One region of the Thalassospira sp. MBR-102 genome, then DNA from elsewhere that is predicted to be linked to it. Evidence: riboswitches for the same ligand, from Rfam matches in the RefSeq annotation. Region 1 holds a riboswitch; each other region holds the start of a gene.
The links. Region 1 has a riboswitch for cobalamin ahead of cobU (bifunctional adenosylcobinamide kinase/adenosylcobinamide-phosphate guanylyltransferase). Riboswitches for the same ligand answer to the same signal wherever they lie in the genome.

Region 1 (4,093 bases):
GCCGACAGGATAACGACATCGCCCGGGCTTTGCCCCAGATCGACGGCTTCGCTTCCATCGGTAACAAGTCCAGGCTGGGCGGCAAGCAGATGCATCGGAAATGTCCGTTTCTTTTATCGTGTGCTGGTTCAAGATCATCCGCCCGCACAACGTTGTCGACCGGATGATCTTACAATTTCAAAACGTCACGATGCCTTGATTGCCGCTTCGATGGCACCGCGATCCAAGCCATGCAGGCCGATCACCACCAGTTCCGACCGGCGCGTTTCGGTTTCGGCCCACGGCCGGTCGAAATAACGCTGGAACCTCTCACCAACGCCCTGAACAACCTGGCGCATCGGCTTGCCGGGAATATCGAGAAAACCCTTGATCCGCAGGACATCGAACTGACGCACGACATCAATCAGGCGTTTTTCAAGCACGGCCGCATCGTCAACCGCGTCAAGTGACACGACAAAGCTTTCAAAATCGTCGTGGTCATGTTCGTGACCATCGTCATGATGTGAGGGGCGGCTATCAAGATCGTCTTCGGCCGCCGCTCCAAGTCCCAGCAAAACAGCATTTTCGACCTTCGAATGCGCGGTCGCGATGATCTTGACCGATGGGCGTTTCAGCTCGGCCCGGATATCTGCCTCGACCTTGGCAACTTCGGCAGCGCTCAGCAAATCGGTTTTGTTCAGAACCACCATATCGGCGCAATGAAGCTGCTCTTCAAACAGTTCCTCAAGCGGGCTTTCATGATCAAGATTATCATCCGCCTCGCGTTGGGCCTGAACCGCATAATGATCATGGGCAAACAACCCGTCGCGCAATGCCGCCCCGTCCAGAACAGCCACCACACCATCTACCGTGACCCGTGAACGGATTTCCGGCCAGTTGAACGCCTTGACCAACGGTTTTGGCAGTGCCAACCCTGATGTTTCGATAACGATATGATCAGGCGGCGTGTCGCGATCAATCAGGCCCTTGATGGTCGGCAGGAAATCATCGGCCACCGTGCAACAGATGCAACCGTTTGCAAGTTCGACAACGTCGTCCTCGGCACATCCCGAAATGCCACAACCATTTATCACTTCGCGGTCCACGCCCAGATCACCAAATTCGTTGATGATCAGCGCAATCCGCTTACCCCCGGCATTTTCCAGCATATTGCGGATCATCGTGGTTTTGCCTGCACCAAGAAAACCGGTGATCACTGTTGCCGGAATTTTTCCAAGCTGTGCCATATTCAATTACCCTTAAATCTATGAATTCTGATCTATTTAACCGACATCGGAATGCCCGCAACCACAAGCGTCACCTGATCGGCAAGCTCGGCAATCCGTTGATGCAATCGTCCGGCATGATCGCGAAAGCTGCGCGCCATGGCATTTTCCGGCACAATCCCGAAACCGACCTCGTTCGAAACCAGAAGAACTGGGATATCCAGCTCCGGCAAAAGGTCGCAAAGCCGGTCAAACTCGGCCTCGATATCGCGATCTTCCAGCATCAGATTGGTCAGCCAAAGCGTCAGACAATCGACCAGTACCGGTTTGCTGCCGTCGCGATTGCAGGCAGACAGGACACCGAAAAGATCAAGCGGTTCCTCAATCGTTTGCCATATCTCGCCGCGCGATGATTTGTGAAGTTCGATGCGATTTGCCATTTCCTCGTCCCATGCCCGGCCGGTCGCGATATAAATACCGCCGCCTGCATGGTTGATCCGGTTTTCGGCAAACCGGCTTTTGCCCGATCTGGCACCGCCAAGGATCAGATGGATCCCGGCAAACTGGCTGTTATCAGCCATATTATGGGTCATAGCCGCCTTCCTTCGCTTTGACCTCCCACCGAGGCCGGATTGCGTTACCCCATATCCTTACGAACAGGGATACCGATGGCTGGTTTCCTGGCTGCGGGCATGAAAGCAATCCGCCTTCCCGGCATGTTGTCTGCAAATCAACATTACCGGTGGCTTGTGACATCACATCACCCGGATCACCCAACCCGTTACAGTTGCGGGGGCAGCACCGGCATCACACCGGTTTCCCATCACCAAACGGCAGCGCCGAACCTAGCAGCTTTACCCCCACGACCAAAGCCCAAACTCCGACCTAACCATAAGGTCAGTATTTGTAAGAATTGACTGCTTGTCGGCGGTTATTCTTTAGGAGAACATAATTTTGTCACGTTGGATCAGAGCCGACAAAAGCCGCCCGCGTGACCGCCGGACATTACAAAACAAACAAAGTCCGGATGCCGAAACCGCAAACGGTTTCGGAAAAACTTCTTGGGGTTAATTGGAAATTTGCTGATCAAATGGCAATTCATGAACAAATTCAACGAATTCGGAATCTGAAATCAACAACCTGGCAAACCGTATCACGCGAAGACATGTGGCGCGGGCTGCTGGATAGATTGAGCTATAATGATCAATCCTTTCCCGAATTCCTGCAACATCATGCTGTAAATGGTGAAATATCATTGGCGCGTCGTGATGTTCGAAACATTTATGCCAGCCGCCCGACCTGTGGTGTTGTCGCGACCATCATTTGGTCGCATGCGCGTGGCATCCGCGTAAATGCGCTTTCGCTTCTGGTCCGTGACCTGACGAAACTCGTGGAATTGTTCGAAAATGACGATTTCGACGAAGATCAAATGTCACTGCTTCTGGGCCAGCCTGGGATATCCATCCCGACCGCCAGCAAAATGCTTTCAGCCTGTGGTAAGAAATACAAAGGCAAACCCGCCGCCATCATCGACGACACGATCATTCAGGTTATTGAAGCACCGGAATTTGCATCCGACTTTACGGAAATCAACGAGCTTCGCGGCAAATCGCGCAGCCGGCCTATTCCTTACTACGAAGCCTATCTCGACGATGTCGCGTCAATCTGTGGCAGATACGATGTCTCTGCCGATATGGTAGATCGCTTTTTGTCGGAATATGCGCTTGTCGATGCGCAGGAAAACGATCAACGGAAATCCGCCTGAAAACTGATACCCTGTGTGGCATTTCATTCAAGCCCCACAGGGTATCGGCAGATGGGTACTGCCCAGTCCCCTTTTATCAGTAACGCAGATTAACCCCGGTCACCCGCCAGCCCGGCTGATCGACGCCGTTTATATGTTCGATCCGTGTCACGCCAAGCGTATCAATATGAAATGATAAGGCAGCCTCAAGCGACAGACCAAGCGCATTGGCAAGGGCCGCGCGCACCGTCCCGCCGTGAATAACGGCCACAATATCGCGCCCGGCCCAATATCTTGTCAGCCGGTCAAATATTGGCCCAACCCGTTCGACAACGTCGCTGAAACTTTCACCATTCGGAGGATGCTGGCGCGCGAAATCGGCCCAGAAACGGGTGGTTTCCCCTTTGGGAAGATCATTCCAGTGCTTCTTTTCCCATGCGCCAAAATGCTGTTCGGCAAAGCCGGTTTCACGCGTCGGCAGGATGTTTTCATCCATCAGCTCAAGAAGTTTAAGCGCGGTATCAAGCGTGCGCGAAAGGTGGCTCGTAATCCAGACCGCGTCGTTTGGCAAATGGCGTGACAGGGCACGCAATGCCTTTTCATCGGTAAGATCAACCGGCATGTCGCTTCGGCCATAGACAAGCCGTTCCGGGTTGAGAACCGGCGCATGGCGAACAAGCCACCAACGGGTTGTCACTGCTTTGTCCATTCTTCCCCCAAGGAAAAATGCGGTCGAAAAATACGACCCGGGTTTGGGCTCGGTTTTGAACGGTTCTTTTCATGATCTTATCATCAGGCAATCTGAAGTATCGCGATAAATGCAATACCGACAAGCAGTTCGGAGATGATTTGGGTCATGCCCAGCACATCGCCAGTATGGCCACCAATCTGATGCCGGGCGATCCATCCGACAACCGATGCCCCGACCATCATGGCAATCAGACACATGAACGCGGTCACCGCACCCGCAACAATCACCACCAGAACCAAGGCGATGGCAATACCCGCGCTCACCACTTTGATGTCGGGTCGCCCGGCACTTTTGCCAAGACCATCTTCACGCGCCGGATCAAACACATAGGTCACAATCGGCATCGCCGCGCGCGATAGTGTCGCCATCACAATCAGGATGGCGGCCATGCTG
Region 2 (4,093 bases), on a different contig from region 1:
TCATTTTTCGCCCTCAAAATGGTTTATGCGGTCATATTTGATCAACCATAACGCATTTTGATCCCTATATCGCGCGAAAATGACATTTGAATTGATGTAAAATGGTTCATGCAGAAAGTCTCATCAGGGAGCAAACGAGGACCGTCATGGACCAGAACAAAAATCTGCGCGGCGATTACAGCCACATCAATGATGACTACACCGTGGCCCAGGACTGGGCATCCTATTCCGCGGCCGAACATGACCTTTGGCGCAAACTTTATGCCCGTCAGAAGGCGATCCTGCCCGGCTATGCCGCCCCGGACTATATCCGCAATCTTGAAAAACTTGATGCCGCCGATGGCATTCCGCATTTCGGCCGGGTCAGTGAGAAGCTCCATGCCGCCACTGGCTGGCACCTTGTCGCGGTGCCGGGGCTGGTGCCCGATGATGTGTTTTTCGATCATCTCGCCAACCGGCGTTTCCCGGTGACCGTCTGGCTGCGCAAGCCCGAGGAAATCGACTATCTGGTCGAACCCGATATCTTCCATGACTTCTTTGGTCATGTGCCGATGCTCTATGATCCGGTCTTTGCCGATTATCTGGCGGCTTATGGTGCCAAGGGCCCCGAAGCCATTGCCAAAGGCGGGCTCAAGAAACTCGCCCGCATGTACTGGTACATGGTCGAGTTCGGCCTGATCATGACCGACCATGGATTGCGCGCCTATGGGGCGGGCATGCTGTCATCGCAAACGGAAACCATCTATTCCGTCACCGATCCAACCCCCAACCGGGTGGCATTTGACCTCGAACGGGTGATGGCAACCGACTATGCCATTGACGATTTCCAGAAAACCTATTTCGTGCTGACCGACTATCAGCAGCTTTTTGATGCGATGGATGCGGATTTTGCGGCACTCTATGACCGGCTCGCCCACCGCCCGGCCATCGATCCGGCAGACACGCTTGCCGGTGATCAGCTTTATCATGTCCACGGGGACGAAAACCACACGATCACCATGCCATCAGGTGATCCGGCGCAACTTCGCCACGCCTGAGATGGCATTTAAATAGTATGATATGAGGAATACGAAAAATCGGGTCCAACGGCATTTTTTACCAAAAGACCCGATTTTTTGATTATTCACTGAAAACGAAAAATGCAGGCGATTACCAAAAATAGTTCAGCAATGGCTCATGGATTTATCAAGCGCCCGGTTAAGCTGCTCGATCACCACCATCGGGCTGGCATCTTTGCTGATAAAGTCCGCCGCGCCAAGGGCATCGGCCTGGGCCCGCGTATCGGCATCATAATGGGCCGAGAAGAACAGAACCGGCACTTCAACCGCATTCGGATAGCGGCGTCGAATCTCGCAAAAGGCTTCAAACCCGCTCATCCCGGGCATTTCAAGATCCAGAATGATCGCCCGCGGATAAAGACCGTCCAGTTGGTCGATCAGATCGTCGGCACAATCAAACCCTGCCACGTCATAGCCGGCACGGCGCAAAACGGTTTCAAGAGCCGCCTTGGCGCTGGGGCTGTCGTCGGCAAACACCACCAGACCGTCATTCATTGGTCGGGGCGGCACGGCGCTAAGCGCATTCATGGATGGCAATACTCCGAGATTTGGGACAGCGCCAATCTGGCAGACGAAAATGTCAAATTGGTTAAACCCCGCAATTTTTCCCAGAAACCATCACAATCCGGCCAAAGTATAATGGCAGCGGCACGCCATTAATATCCGTTCATCGACCCCATCCTTGGCAGAAAACAACCACTTTTCAGAAGGATAACGTTACGGAATGCTGATGGCTGGCCGCAACATTGATCTAAATAGGTATTTCCATGCCTATTTACGTAATTATGGGCGGGTGCTATAAACACCGCCATGTCGCAGATGCGATATGAAACATTCTTTCGGGAATTCGGTGCGGTCCGGCGAAAGCCCGCGATCAAGGCCGAAGCTGCCCTCGCAACTGTAAATGCGCCGTTTTTGACGGTGCATAAGCCAGATACCGAAAGATGGCTCTTGTTTCTGCCGGACCGGGCGGGGTGTACCGGGCGGAGGGAATCCGTTGTAAAATAGATATCGGCCCAGATCCGAAAAGATCCGACCGCGACCGGGAGAGAGCATGACAGACCCGTTAAAGCTGGCCTCAGAGTTTCCAGCCGCCGATTATGCAAGCTGGCGTCAACTGGCGGAATCCGGCCTGAAAGGCGCATCCTTTGACAAGAAACTGGTCACAAGGATGCTTGACGGTTTCGCGATGCAGCCGCTTTACACCAACGACGATCAGGACGACGCAACCCGCCTGATCCATCAGGTCCTGTGTGCCGCCGTCGATGCCAAGGACGCCGCCAGCGGCTGGGACATCCGCCAGCTTCATGACCATCCCGATCCCAAATCGGTCAATGCCGCGATTCTCGATGATCTGGAAAACGGCGCAACGTCGGTCCTGCTATGTCTGGATGCCGCCGCACGCACGGGGGCGGATATCACATCGGGCGATGCTGGCATTGACGGCATTGCCATTCACTGCCTTGCCGATCTCGATGCTATACTTGACGATGTCTATACCAACCTTGCGACCGTCGCACTTGATGCCGGTGCCGCCGCCATCCCGGCCGCTGCGCTTTTGGCCGCGCGCCTTGAAAAGGATGGGCAAAACAGCGCCGACGCGGATGACGATTTTGCAAGCGACGCCGCACCGGCCTTCAACATCGATCCGATTGGCACATTGGCCGCAACAGGGTGCCTTCCGGTTTCAGCCGATGATGCGATCAAACAGGCCGCCGATATTGCCGCCGATCTGATCGACCGTTTCCCCCATGCCACCGCCATCACGGTAAATGGTGCGCCGTTTTACAATGCCGGAGCAACCGACGGGCAGGAACTCGCCTGCCTGCTGGCAGGTGGTGTCACCTACCTTCGCGCGCTGACCGATACCGGCATGGTGATTGATCAGGCGGCAGGCGCGATTGCGTTCAATGTTGCGGTTGGCACCGATTTCTTTGCCGGGATTGCCAAGCTTCGTGCGCTTCGCCTGATGTGGAGCCGGGTTCTTTCGGCATCGGGTGTCGATGATGCCACCATCACGATCAATGCGGTATCAGCCGAAATGGCACTGTCGAAGGTTGATCCGTGGGTCAATATGCTGCGCACCACCGTCACCAGCCTGAGCGCCGGTCTGGGCGGTGCCGATAGCGTTATCTGCCTGCCCTATGATCATCTGATCGGCCTGTCTGATGGCTTTGCGCGCCGCATTGCGCGCAACACCCAACTGATCCTGCAGGAAGAAAGCAACGTTCATCGTGTGATCGACCCGGCAGGCGGTTCATGGTTCATCGAAAACCTGACCCGCGAACTGGCATCCAATGCCTGGGGCCGGTTCCAGTCACTTGAAGCCAAGGGCGGCATTATCAAGGCCCTTGCCGACGGGTCCCTGCAAAAGGAGATTTCCGAAATCTGGCAGAACCGCGCAAACCGCGTTGCCACCCGGCGCGATCCCCTGACCGGGGTGTCGGAATTCCCCAACATCACAGAGGCCAAAGTCACCTGCGATGCGCAAGACCTGACGACAATCCGCAAGGAAGCCAAAGCCCGCCAGACCGGGTTTAAGGATGCAATCGGCATCAGCCTTGAGGATCTGATCACGGCGGCCAAATCCGGTGCCACCATCGCACAGATGTATGAAGCCCTTTATGGCAAGGCCGCGGGCACAACCATCGATCCGCTGCCAACCCATCGTCTTTCGGAAAGCTTCGAAACCCTGCGGGATCGTGCCGATGCCCACAAGGCATCAACCGGCAAATTTCCGCAAATCTTTCTGGCCAATCTGGGCCCGGTTGCCAAACACACCGCACGCGCCATGTTTGCCCGAAACTTCTTCGAAGCGGGCGGGATCGAGGCGATTACCAATAACGGCTTTGCCGATGCCAGCGATGCCGCCAAGGCATTTGGCGAAAGTGGTGCCAGGATCGCGGTGATTTGCGGATCGGACCCGCAATATGCCGACATGGCCGCCGATATTGCCAAAGCCCTTAAACAGGCCGGGGCGACCCGCATTTACCTTGCCGGGCATCCCGGCGATGCGAGGGCCCATTACGAGGCGG
Region 3 (4,093 bases), on a different contig from region 1:
GCCTCCTTTTGCTTTTCCAGACAATTTCAATCTGGCGCGTAATCATGTCATCGATTTGCAATGAAAAGGCGATTTTGGGGCATTCTCTATAAAGGGCATAAAACCGGCAATTTACCTGCCAATCATATCGTTCCATGCTTTTTCAAGATTTGCGGTCGCCTTGTGGAACTGCTCTGCGGTGGCGTTGCTTGCGGCATCGCCTTCGGCCTTAAGCTTTTCCCATGCCTCATTCATCTCGTTATAGGGGCCGGTTACCTCTTTGGGCAGATTTCCGACCTGCATGTCGTTTTTCGCGCAGTAACCGGCAACATTCCGTTCCCAGCTGTCGTGGGACTGGCGCAGATTAAAAATGTCGAGTGCTGTTTGCTCTTGCATCGGTGTGTCTCCTTGTTCTGGTGGGCACTTTCGATGATGTGTCATACCTGTAACGTTCCCTGCGTGGCGGAGTTCCATGCACGCAAACATCAAGTCCCCTTGCCAAGCGATGCAGGGCGTGGAAAATAGGGGCATGTCACAAAGCAAAGCAAAATCCCGTAAAGTCGAAGTCACACCGGCCCGCCCGGTCGTGGTCAGCGCCAATAATGATGGTGACGGTTGTCATGAATGCGATACCGCCGCACGTCTTGGCCTTTCCACCGAACAGGGGGAAGCCGTAACGCGTGATGCGTCGCGCGCCACCGGTCATAACCTGTCGCTGCCCGATATCGAGGCGGCGGCGAAAATCTTTGCGCTTTTGGGGGATGCCGGGCGGTTGCAGCTTGTTCTGCGCTGCATGGAAAAACCGCAAACCGTTGGTGAACTGGCCGAGGCATCGGGCATGTCGCAGTCGCTTACCAGCCATCATCTGCGTCAGTTGCGCGATCAGCGCATTCTGGCGTCCGAGCGCAACGGGCGTCATATCTTCTATCAGATTGATGACGAACATATTTCCCGTGTTGTTCGAGATGTCTTTGCCCACGTCACACACGACTAAGCCACCCCCGCACTGATCTTTGCGGGCATTCCAGTCGCATATCGACAATCGGGCGAATATGTTCGGCAAATGATCACCCGGCCTGCGTGGTTTTCACATTGCACTTGCGCAAAATTACCGTCATAAACGGATGGCTTGGTTTTTCCCGCTCTGCTCGGGGTTGGGAAACGAAGAGGGAATTTGGAAAGCCGTCTGTTTGACGGTCAAAGCCAAAGCCGCCCCCGCGACTGTATGCGACGAGTGCCCGCCATCATACCACTTGCGAAAGCAGGGAAGGTCGGCGACGCATGAAGACCCGCAAGCCAGGAGACCTGCCAGGCATGGACCCGAACCGACTGTCGGGTGTGACAGCAAAGGAGATTTCTATGACCACGCAGACCGCGGCATTTGCCGTTTCGAAAAAATCCGTTCTTCTGCCGATCCTTGCCTGTGCCGTTTTCGGCATGGCGATTGTCTTTGTGACCGGCCACGTTCAGGCGGACCTGCTTCATGATGCGGCACACGATGTGCGCCACGCGACCGGCTTTCCCTGCCACTAAGTCATGTTCACACGCATAGTAACCAGCGCGTTGTTCGCTGGTGCTGCAGCGGGGCTTATTGCGGCCCTGCTACAGCTGTATTTTGTGCAGCCCGTTTTGCTGCATGCGGAGCTGTATGAAACCGGTGCCCTTGTGCATTTCGGCGGTGACGCGGTTAGCGCGCATCAGGATGTCGGCGGGATTGATCCGCTGCGTGACGGGCTAAGCATCCTGTTCACCATGCTGGTCTATACCGGCTATGCACTGATCCTGATCGCGGCCATGGCCTTTGCCGAAAATCGTGGTCATGTGGTGACGGCGCGCAATGGCATCATCTGGGGCATTGCAGGGTTTGTCATCGTGCATTTCGCACCGGGCTTCACCTTGGCGCCAGAGGTGCCCGGTGTTGCTGCGGCCGATGTCTATGAACGGCAAATCTGGTGGTTTGCGACGGTGGCAACCGCGGCACTTGCGGTTTGGCTGATCGCCTTTGGCCGGAACTGGCTGGCGTGGGGGGCGGCGGTTGTTCTGCTTCTGGCGCCCCATGTTATCGGTGCGCCGGAACCCGATCAGTTCAGCGGTCCCGTGCCGACCGAACTCGGCGCGCTGTTTGCTGCGCGTGCCTTTGGTATCGGGGCGGTGGCCTGGGTGTTGACCGGGCTGTTTGCCGGGCATTTCTGGCGGCGTGAAGCCGACCGGGAAGCGTAAAACGCAATCACATTGATCAGGCGCGGTATATTCCGCGCCTGTTTTCTTTCATTGATTTGCCTGGATAAACGTAATGCCACGTTCACTTGCTCTTTTCGGGATCGGGCTTGTTTTTGGCGGCGGGATTGGCTTTCTGGTGGCGGCGGGCAATGGCATCACCCTTGATGGTCATGACCATTCCGATCCGCGCGCGCATGGGGAAAGTGCCCATGGTGATACGCATGACACGATGAATGTCAACGGTGCCCATGCCAGCCATGATGCCGTCATTTCACTGCCCGATGCCGTTGATGCGCCAAGGCTTGATGTTGCCATTGCGCCCGATCCGGTCAGTGGCTGGAACCTGCATCTCTTGGTCCAGAATTTCCGTTTTGCCCCCGAACATGCCAGCAGTCCCCATATCCCGGGCGAGGGGCATGCTCATGTCTATGTTAACGGCACCAAGATCGCCCGCCTGTATGGCCCGTGGCTTCATATCGCAGACCTTCCAGCGGGTGATAACGAGGTTATCGTGACCCTTACGGCTAATGACCATAGCCAGCTTGCCGTTGGCGATAAGCCGCTGCGTCAGGCCATGACTGTTTCGGTTGCACCATAATCACAGGGCCGGGATACGGGCCTTAAGGCAAAATCGAAGACGTCCGCAGCCGCGTGCGTCTTCGATCCATCCATCCGGGGCGTTCAGATATTCCCGGCAGGTGGCAATGATATCGTCAATATCACGATGTGCCGATAATCCGGCAAAAAGATAACTTGCCCGCCCGGTTCCCTGAAGTGCAACCGATGTCGGGTCGCTGCATGATCCCATGCAGTCAACCTGCGTGATTTCAAACGTTTCGGGCAATTCCGCCTGATCAAGTGCCGTGCCTAACTGCCGCGCAAAACCATCCGCATCGACAAAATCCACCTTTGAGGCCGGATCAGCATCGGGTGCTGGTTGGCAGGTTTTGCAAATGACAATACGGGGCATCTGGCGGTTGGCCTTGGTTCTTAAATCGGGTGGTCACTATGGCCGCAGTGCTGGCGTAATTCATCAACTTTTTCGGGGCGTCGGGCATTGTGTGTGATAACATTCAAATCATGGTTTGAATGTTCTTGACTCCACAACATATGAATTGTTATTTGAATATAACGCATGAATGTAAATTTGAATGTTGGCGAGGTCCAGAATGTCCGTCATCGCAAAATGGGATCAGTTCCCGGCCATTGGAAATTGTGAAAGCTGCAAGTCATCGCTGATTGCGGCTTTGAACGACGCCGTGCCGGGGCAAAGCTTTATTGCTGCCGCCGATGGCCTGCACGCGCAATCCGAACTGAGTGGCAGGGAACAGGGCACGGTTGATGATGTGCTGGACCGCCATCGTGATGGCGTTTCGCATCGTCATTGGTCCGTGTCGGGCATGGATTGCGGGTCCTGTGTGGCGAAAATCGAAACCGCGCTTTCCAAACGTGAGGGCGTGCAATGTGTCGATGTGTCGATGATGCGTGAAACGGTGACGCTGGGCCTTCGCGACGACAGTGCCGAAACGCGTTCCGATATCAGCACCATGCTGACCAAACTGGGTTATCCGGCAAAGGAAAAGGTAATTCCGGGGGCGGGGAAATCATCCGAAGCCGCTTGCTGCGCTGGCGGCTCCTGTGGCTCTGCCAATCCGGCTGCGACGGATAATGCCGCGTCGCAAGATATCGATGCGAATGACAAATCCCTGCTGCGCAAACTGGCCCCCTGGCCGGAAGCCGGGGACGAAATTGCATGGGCGGCGGTCTGGCTTGTGCTGGGCGGGCTGGTTGACTGGCTGGTTCCGGTCACCGATGCTTATGCCATGTCCATTGCCTCGATCATCGCGGCATTGCCGGTGATGAAATCGGCATTCCGTCTGGCCGCAAGCGGGGC
Region 4 (4,093 bases), on a different contig from region 1:
AGACGGCATATTTCGTGGCGCAGTAAACGGCTGCAGTCGGGGATACCAGATGTGCGCCAATGGATGCGGTATTGATGATGTGGCCGCTACCCTGTTCCTTGAACAATGGCAGACCGGCGGCAATGCCATTCAGGACGCCGCGAATATTGACGTCGATCATCTTGTTCCACTCGTCAATTTTCAGTTCGGCAAGTGGTGACAGGGGCATGACACCGGCATTGTTGAAGATCACATCAACGCGGCCATAGGTGTTTTTGGCGAAATAGATCAGTGCTTCGACGTCGTCGGCATCGGTGACATCAACCGCGCGACATGTGGCGGTGCCGCCTTCGGCTTCGATTTCGGCGACGATGGAATGAAGCTTTGCCGTGCGTCGGGCCGCAAGAACGACCTTTGCACCGTTTTCGGCCAGAAGTTTTGCCGTGGCCTCGCCAATTCCGCTGCTGGCACCGGTAATGACGACAACCTTGTTTTCAACATTGTTGGACATAAGCGACATGACATCCTCCTTGTCTGGATCATGGCGCTTACTGTGATTGCAAATGGTGGCCTGATGAATACACAGAACTCTTGATCAATTGCCTGATTCTCCAGGCAGGGTGAAAACCGCTTTTCAGGATGGTTCTGGTTGCTATAGTTCATATTAGGGAAATAAAGGAGTTTGGCGATGCCTGTGTTTGAAGAGATGTCTGAACTGATTGACAGATACTGCGAAGGCGAAGGTGTTGCCGAGACGCCGGTAAAGGCGGTGCATCTGTATCGTGCGACCGGGCCGTCGATGAAAGTTCCGACAATCTACAAGCCATGCCTTTGCATTATCGCGTCAGGTGCCAAAGAGGTCACTCTGGGCGAGGCGGTTTTCAGTTACGCGCCCGGAAAGTATCTGGTGGCGTCGGTCGACCTGCCGATTGTCGGCTGTGTGACAAATGCCAGTGCAGCACTTCCGTATCGCAGTTTGTCGATTGAACTTGATGGTCAGATGTTGGGCGATCTTGTCACCCAGATTGATCTTCAGGTCGGCTCGGCATCCGAAAGCGATTGCGGGCTTCATGTCGATAACGCCAGCGATACCTTGCTGGATGCTGTGATGCGCCTGTTGCGCCTGTGTGATGAGAAAGACGATATTTCGGTGATGGCGCCGATGCTTCTGCGCGAGGTGCATTATCGCCTTCTGCGCGGCCTTCAGGGTGCCAGGATTGCGCAAATCGGCATGGGCGGCAGCAACATGCAGCGCATTTCCAAGATCATCCGCCTTATGAAGGACGATTTTGCCGCACCGCTTCGGGTCGATGATCTGGCGGCACAGGCGAATATGAGCCCGTCTTCCTTCCATCATCATTTCAAACAGGTAACCTCCATGAGCCCGCTTCAGTATCAGAAACGCCTTCGCCTGACGATGGCGCGCCAGATGATGCTGACCGAAATGAAGGATGCGGCAACAGCGGCCTATGAAGTCGGATATGAAAGCGCATCACAATTCAGCCGTGAATATGCCCGCATGTTTGGCGCGCCACCGATGCGCGATGTCTCGGCGATCCTTGGGCGGCTGGGCGGCGATGGCACGGCGGCGGCGAACGCCTATTGAAAATTGTAATCATTGCGATTTATTCGCAATTGGCTTGACCGGCCTTCGTGACTATGTGACACCGATAGATGTCAGTATCCGATAAGGATAAAGGGAATTCGAAGCCGTCCGTGAAGACGGTTAACCGAAGCTGCCCCCGCAACTGTAGGCGGTGAGTGTTTCCTTCTGAAAGCCACTGGGATATTTCCCGGGAAGGCAGGAAAACACAACGACCCGCGAGCCAGGAGACCTGCTGACATAAATACGACGGACCGGGCGGGGTGCCCCGGAGGATGTCGGTATATGTCACCGTTCCGGGCGGGCTGAAAGCCATTGGACCGCCCTTGGATTCCGGCATTTCCCGCCATTTTTCAGCACTTTAGCCAGTCCCTTGACCATAGTAGCTTTGATGTTGTGTTATAACATAACATTTATTGGTTTGGTATGTCCGGTCGGGAAATGAAATTCCCGATCAGCATATCCATGAAAGGACGCAAAGTGATTGAACTGAACAAAAAGGTTCTTGCAGTCGGGGTGTTTGCTGCAGGACTGGCTTCTTTCGCGCAATACGCATCTGCCACGGAATATCCGCTCACACTGGAAAATTGTGGTCGAACCCTGACCTTTGATCAGGCTCCGAACCGTGTCGTATCGCTTGGCCAAAGCAGCACTGAACTGCTTTATCTTCTGGGACTGGCCGACAGGGTGGTCGGAACGGCCGTATGGCTTGGCCCGGTGCAGGAACAGTTTCGCGACGTCAACGCCACCATTCCGCGTCTGGCCGACAACGATCCCAGCTTTGAAAGTGTGGTCGGCCAGAAACCCGATATGGTCGCAACCCAGTTCCAATGGCATATCGGCCCGAATGGCAAGGTCGGAACGATTGACCAGTTTGCCGAACTTTCAATCCCGGTCTATACCGCACCAGCCGATTGCGTCGGTAAGGACAACACCACGGGCGGTGACGGAACGCGGATTGATGCCTTTTCGATGGATCAGATCTATCAGGGGATAGCCGACCTTTCGAAAATCTTCGATGTCGAGGAACGCGGCGCAGATCTGATTGCCGATTTCAAAGCCCGCGAACAGGCTGCGCGCGAAAAAGTCGCCGCCGTGAATGGCAAGGGAATTTCAGTACTGTTCTGGTTCTCCAGTGCTGAAATCGATGTTGATCCGTTTGTTGCCGGGCAGAAAGGCGCACCGGCCTATGTCATGTCGATCCTTGGTGTGGAGAATGTCATCGACAGTGATGATGAATGGCCCACAGTCGGGTGGGAAACCATCGCACGAACCAATCCCGATATCATTGCGATTGGCAAAATGGATCGTCGCCGTTTTCCGGCCGATGACTGGGAACTGAAAATGCAGTTCCTGAAATCCGATCCGGTAACCCGTCAGATGAATGCGGTCAAAAGCGGAAATATCGTCGTCATGGATGCCCAGTCGATGAACCCGACCATGCGGACAATCGACGGCATTGAAACCCTGGCCAAGGCAATCGAGGCGTTCGAGGCAACCCAGTGATCGGGCCAATGATCGGGAATATCATTTCCAGCCCTGTTTTCATCAAACGCATCAGCGTGGCATTTGCCGCGCTGATGTTGCTGGCAGCGGTTCTGGCGGTTGCCGCATCGGTGGGCGAAACAGCGATCCCGGTGGGCACGGTGATCAATACGATTGCCAATCATTTGTGGGATGCCGGGTATCCGGTGGATGCGATTGATGCCGGTATTATCTGGAACTACCGACTTAGCCGCGCCATCGTTGCCGCAAGTTGCGGGGCGGCCTTGGCCGTTTCCGGTGCGGTCCTGCAGGCGCTTTTGCGCAACAGTCTTGCCGATCCCTATCTGCTCGGCATTTCGGCCGGGGCATCGACCGGTGCGGTCAGCATCGTGATCCTAGGTCTTGGGGCCGGGATGCTTTCGCTGTCACTTGGTGCATTTATCGGCGCAGTGGCGGCATTCGCCTTTGTGACCCTTCTGGCGTTACAGGCCGGGCGCGGTACGGGTGCGATCATTCTGGCCGGGATTGCCGGATCGCAGATGTTCAATGCCCTGACATCCTTTATCGTCACCAAATCGGCCAGTGCCGAGCAGGCGCGCGGCATCATGTTCTGGCTTCTGGGCAATCTTAGCGGCGTGCGCTGGCCCGATGTGTGGCTGGCTTTACCCGTGGCTCTTGTCGGGCTTGTCGTGTGTCTTTGGCATGCACGCGCACTTGATGCCTTTACGTTTGGTCGTGAATCCGCCGCATCGCTTGGTGTGCCGGTCAGGCGGGTTTATGCGATCCTGATTGCCGCAGCCGCGATGATGACGGCGGTAATGGTCAGTATCGTTGGTTCCATCGGTTTTGTCGGTTTGGTGATCCCGCATGCGGCGCGCTTTTTTGTCGGAACGCGCCATGGGCTGCTATTACCGCTATCGGCATTGATTGGCGCACTGTTTCTGGTCTGTGCCGATGTGATTTCACGCGTGATCGTTCCGGGGCAGGTTTTGCCAATCGGGGTGATTACCGCCCTTGTCGGGGCCC

Region 2: another riboswitch for cobalamin. It lies ahead of ABIE64_RS04630 (methylmalonyl-CoA mutase family protein); the one in region 1 lies ahead of cobU (bifunctional adenosylcobinamide kinase/adenosylcobinamide-phosphate guanylyltransferase).
Region 3: another riboswitch for cobalamin. It lies ahead of ABIE64_RS01610 (CbtB domain-containing protein); the one in region 1 lies ahead of cobU (bifunctional adenosylcobinamide kinase/adenosylcobinamide-phosphate guanylyltransferase).
Region 4: another riboswitch for cobalamin. It lies ahead of ABIE64_RS15120 (ABC transporter substrate-binding protein); the one in region 1 lies ahead of cobU (bifunctional adenosylcobinamide kinase/adenosylcobinamide-phosphate guanylyltransferase).

The regions. Positions count from the first base shown of each region.
Region 1 is NZ_JBEPTC010000006.1:187,389-191,481, reverse strand. Features, by position in the region: gene cobN (cobaltochelatase subunit CobN) at 1-95, opposite strand, end outside; gene cobW (cobalamin biosynthesis protein CobW) at 186-1,226, opposite strand; gene cobU (bifunctional adenosylcobinamide kinase/adenosylcobinamide-phosphate guanylyltransferase) at 1,259-1,798, opposite strand; cobalamin riboswitch at 1,859-2,082, opposite strand; gene ABIE64_RS12700 (hypothetical protein) at 2,395-2,970, shown strand; gene ABIE64_RS12695 (histidine phosphatase family protein) at 3,047-3,658, opposite strand; gene cobS (adenosylcobinamide-GDP ribazoletransferase) at 3,742-4,093, opposite strand, start outside.
Region 2 is NZ_JBEPTC010000002.1:254,228-258,320, forward strand. Features, by position in the region: gene ABIE64_RS04615 (Lrp/AsnC family transcriptional regulator) at 1-4, opposite strand, end outside; gene phhA (phenylalanine 4-monooxygenase) at 147-1,037, shown strand; gene ABIE64_RS04625 (response regulator) at 1,164-1,586, opposite strand; cobalamin riboswitch at 1,853-2,019, shown strand; gene ABIE64_RS04630 (methylmalonyl-CoA mutase family protein) at 2,113-4,093, shown strand, end outside.
Region 3 is NZ_JBEPTC010000001.1:332,254-336,346, forward strand. Features, by position in the region: gene ABIE64_RS01600 (hypothetical protein) at 112-375, opposite strand; gene ABIE64_RS01605 (ArsR/SmtB family transcription factor) at 509-973, shown strand; cobalamin riboswitch at 1,093-1,306, shown strand; gene ABIE64_RS01610 (CbtB domain-containing protein) at 1,339-1,512, shown strand; gene ABIE64_RS01615 (CbtA family protein) at 1,516-2,199, shown strand; gene ABIE64_RS01620 (hypothetical protein) at 2,273-2,797, shown strand; gene ABIE64_RS01625 (DUF1636 family protein) at 2,798-3,169, opposite strand; gene ABIE64_RS01630 (heavy metal translocating P-type ATPase) at 3,369-4,093, shown strand, end outside.
Region 4 is NZ_JBEPTC010000009.1:13,661-17,753, forward strand. Features, by position in the region: gene ABIE64_RS15110 (SDR family oxidoreductase) at 1-499, opposite strand, end outside; gene ABIE64_RS15115 (AraC family transcriptional regulator) at 668-1,585, shown strand; cobalamin riboswitch at 1,641-1,836, shown strand; gene ABIE64_RS15120 (ABC transporter substrate-binding protein) at 2,048-3,088, shown strand; gene ABIE64_RS15125 (FecCD family ABC transporter permease) at 3,097-4,093, shown strand, end outside.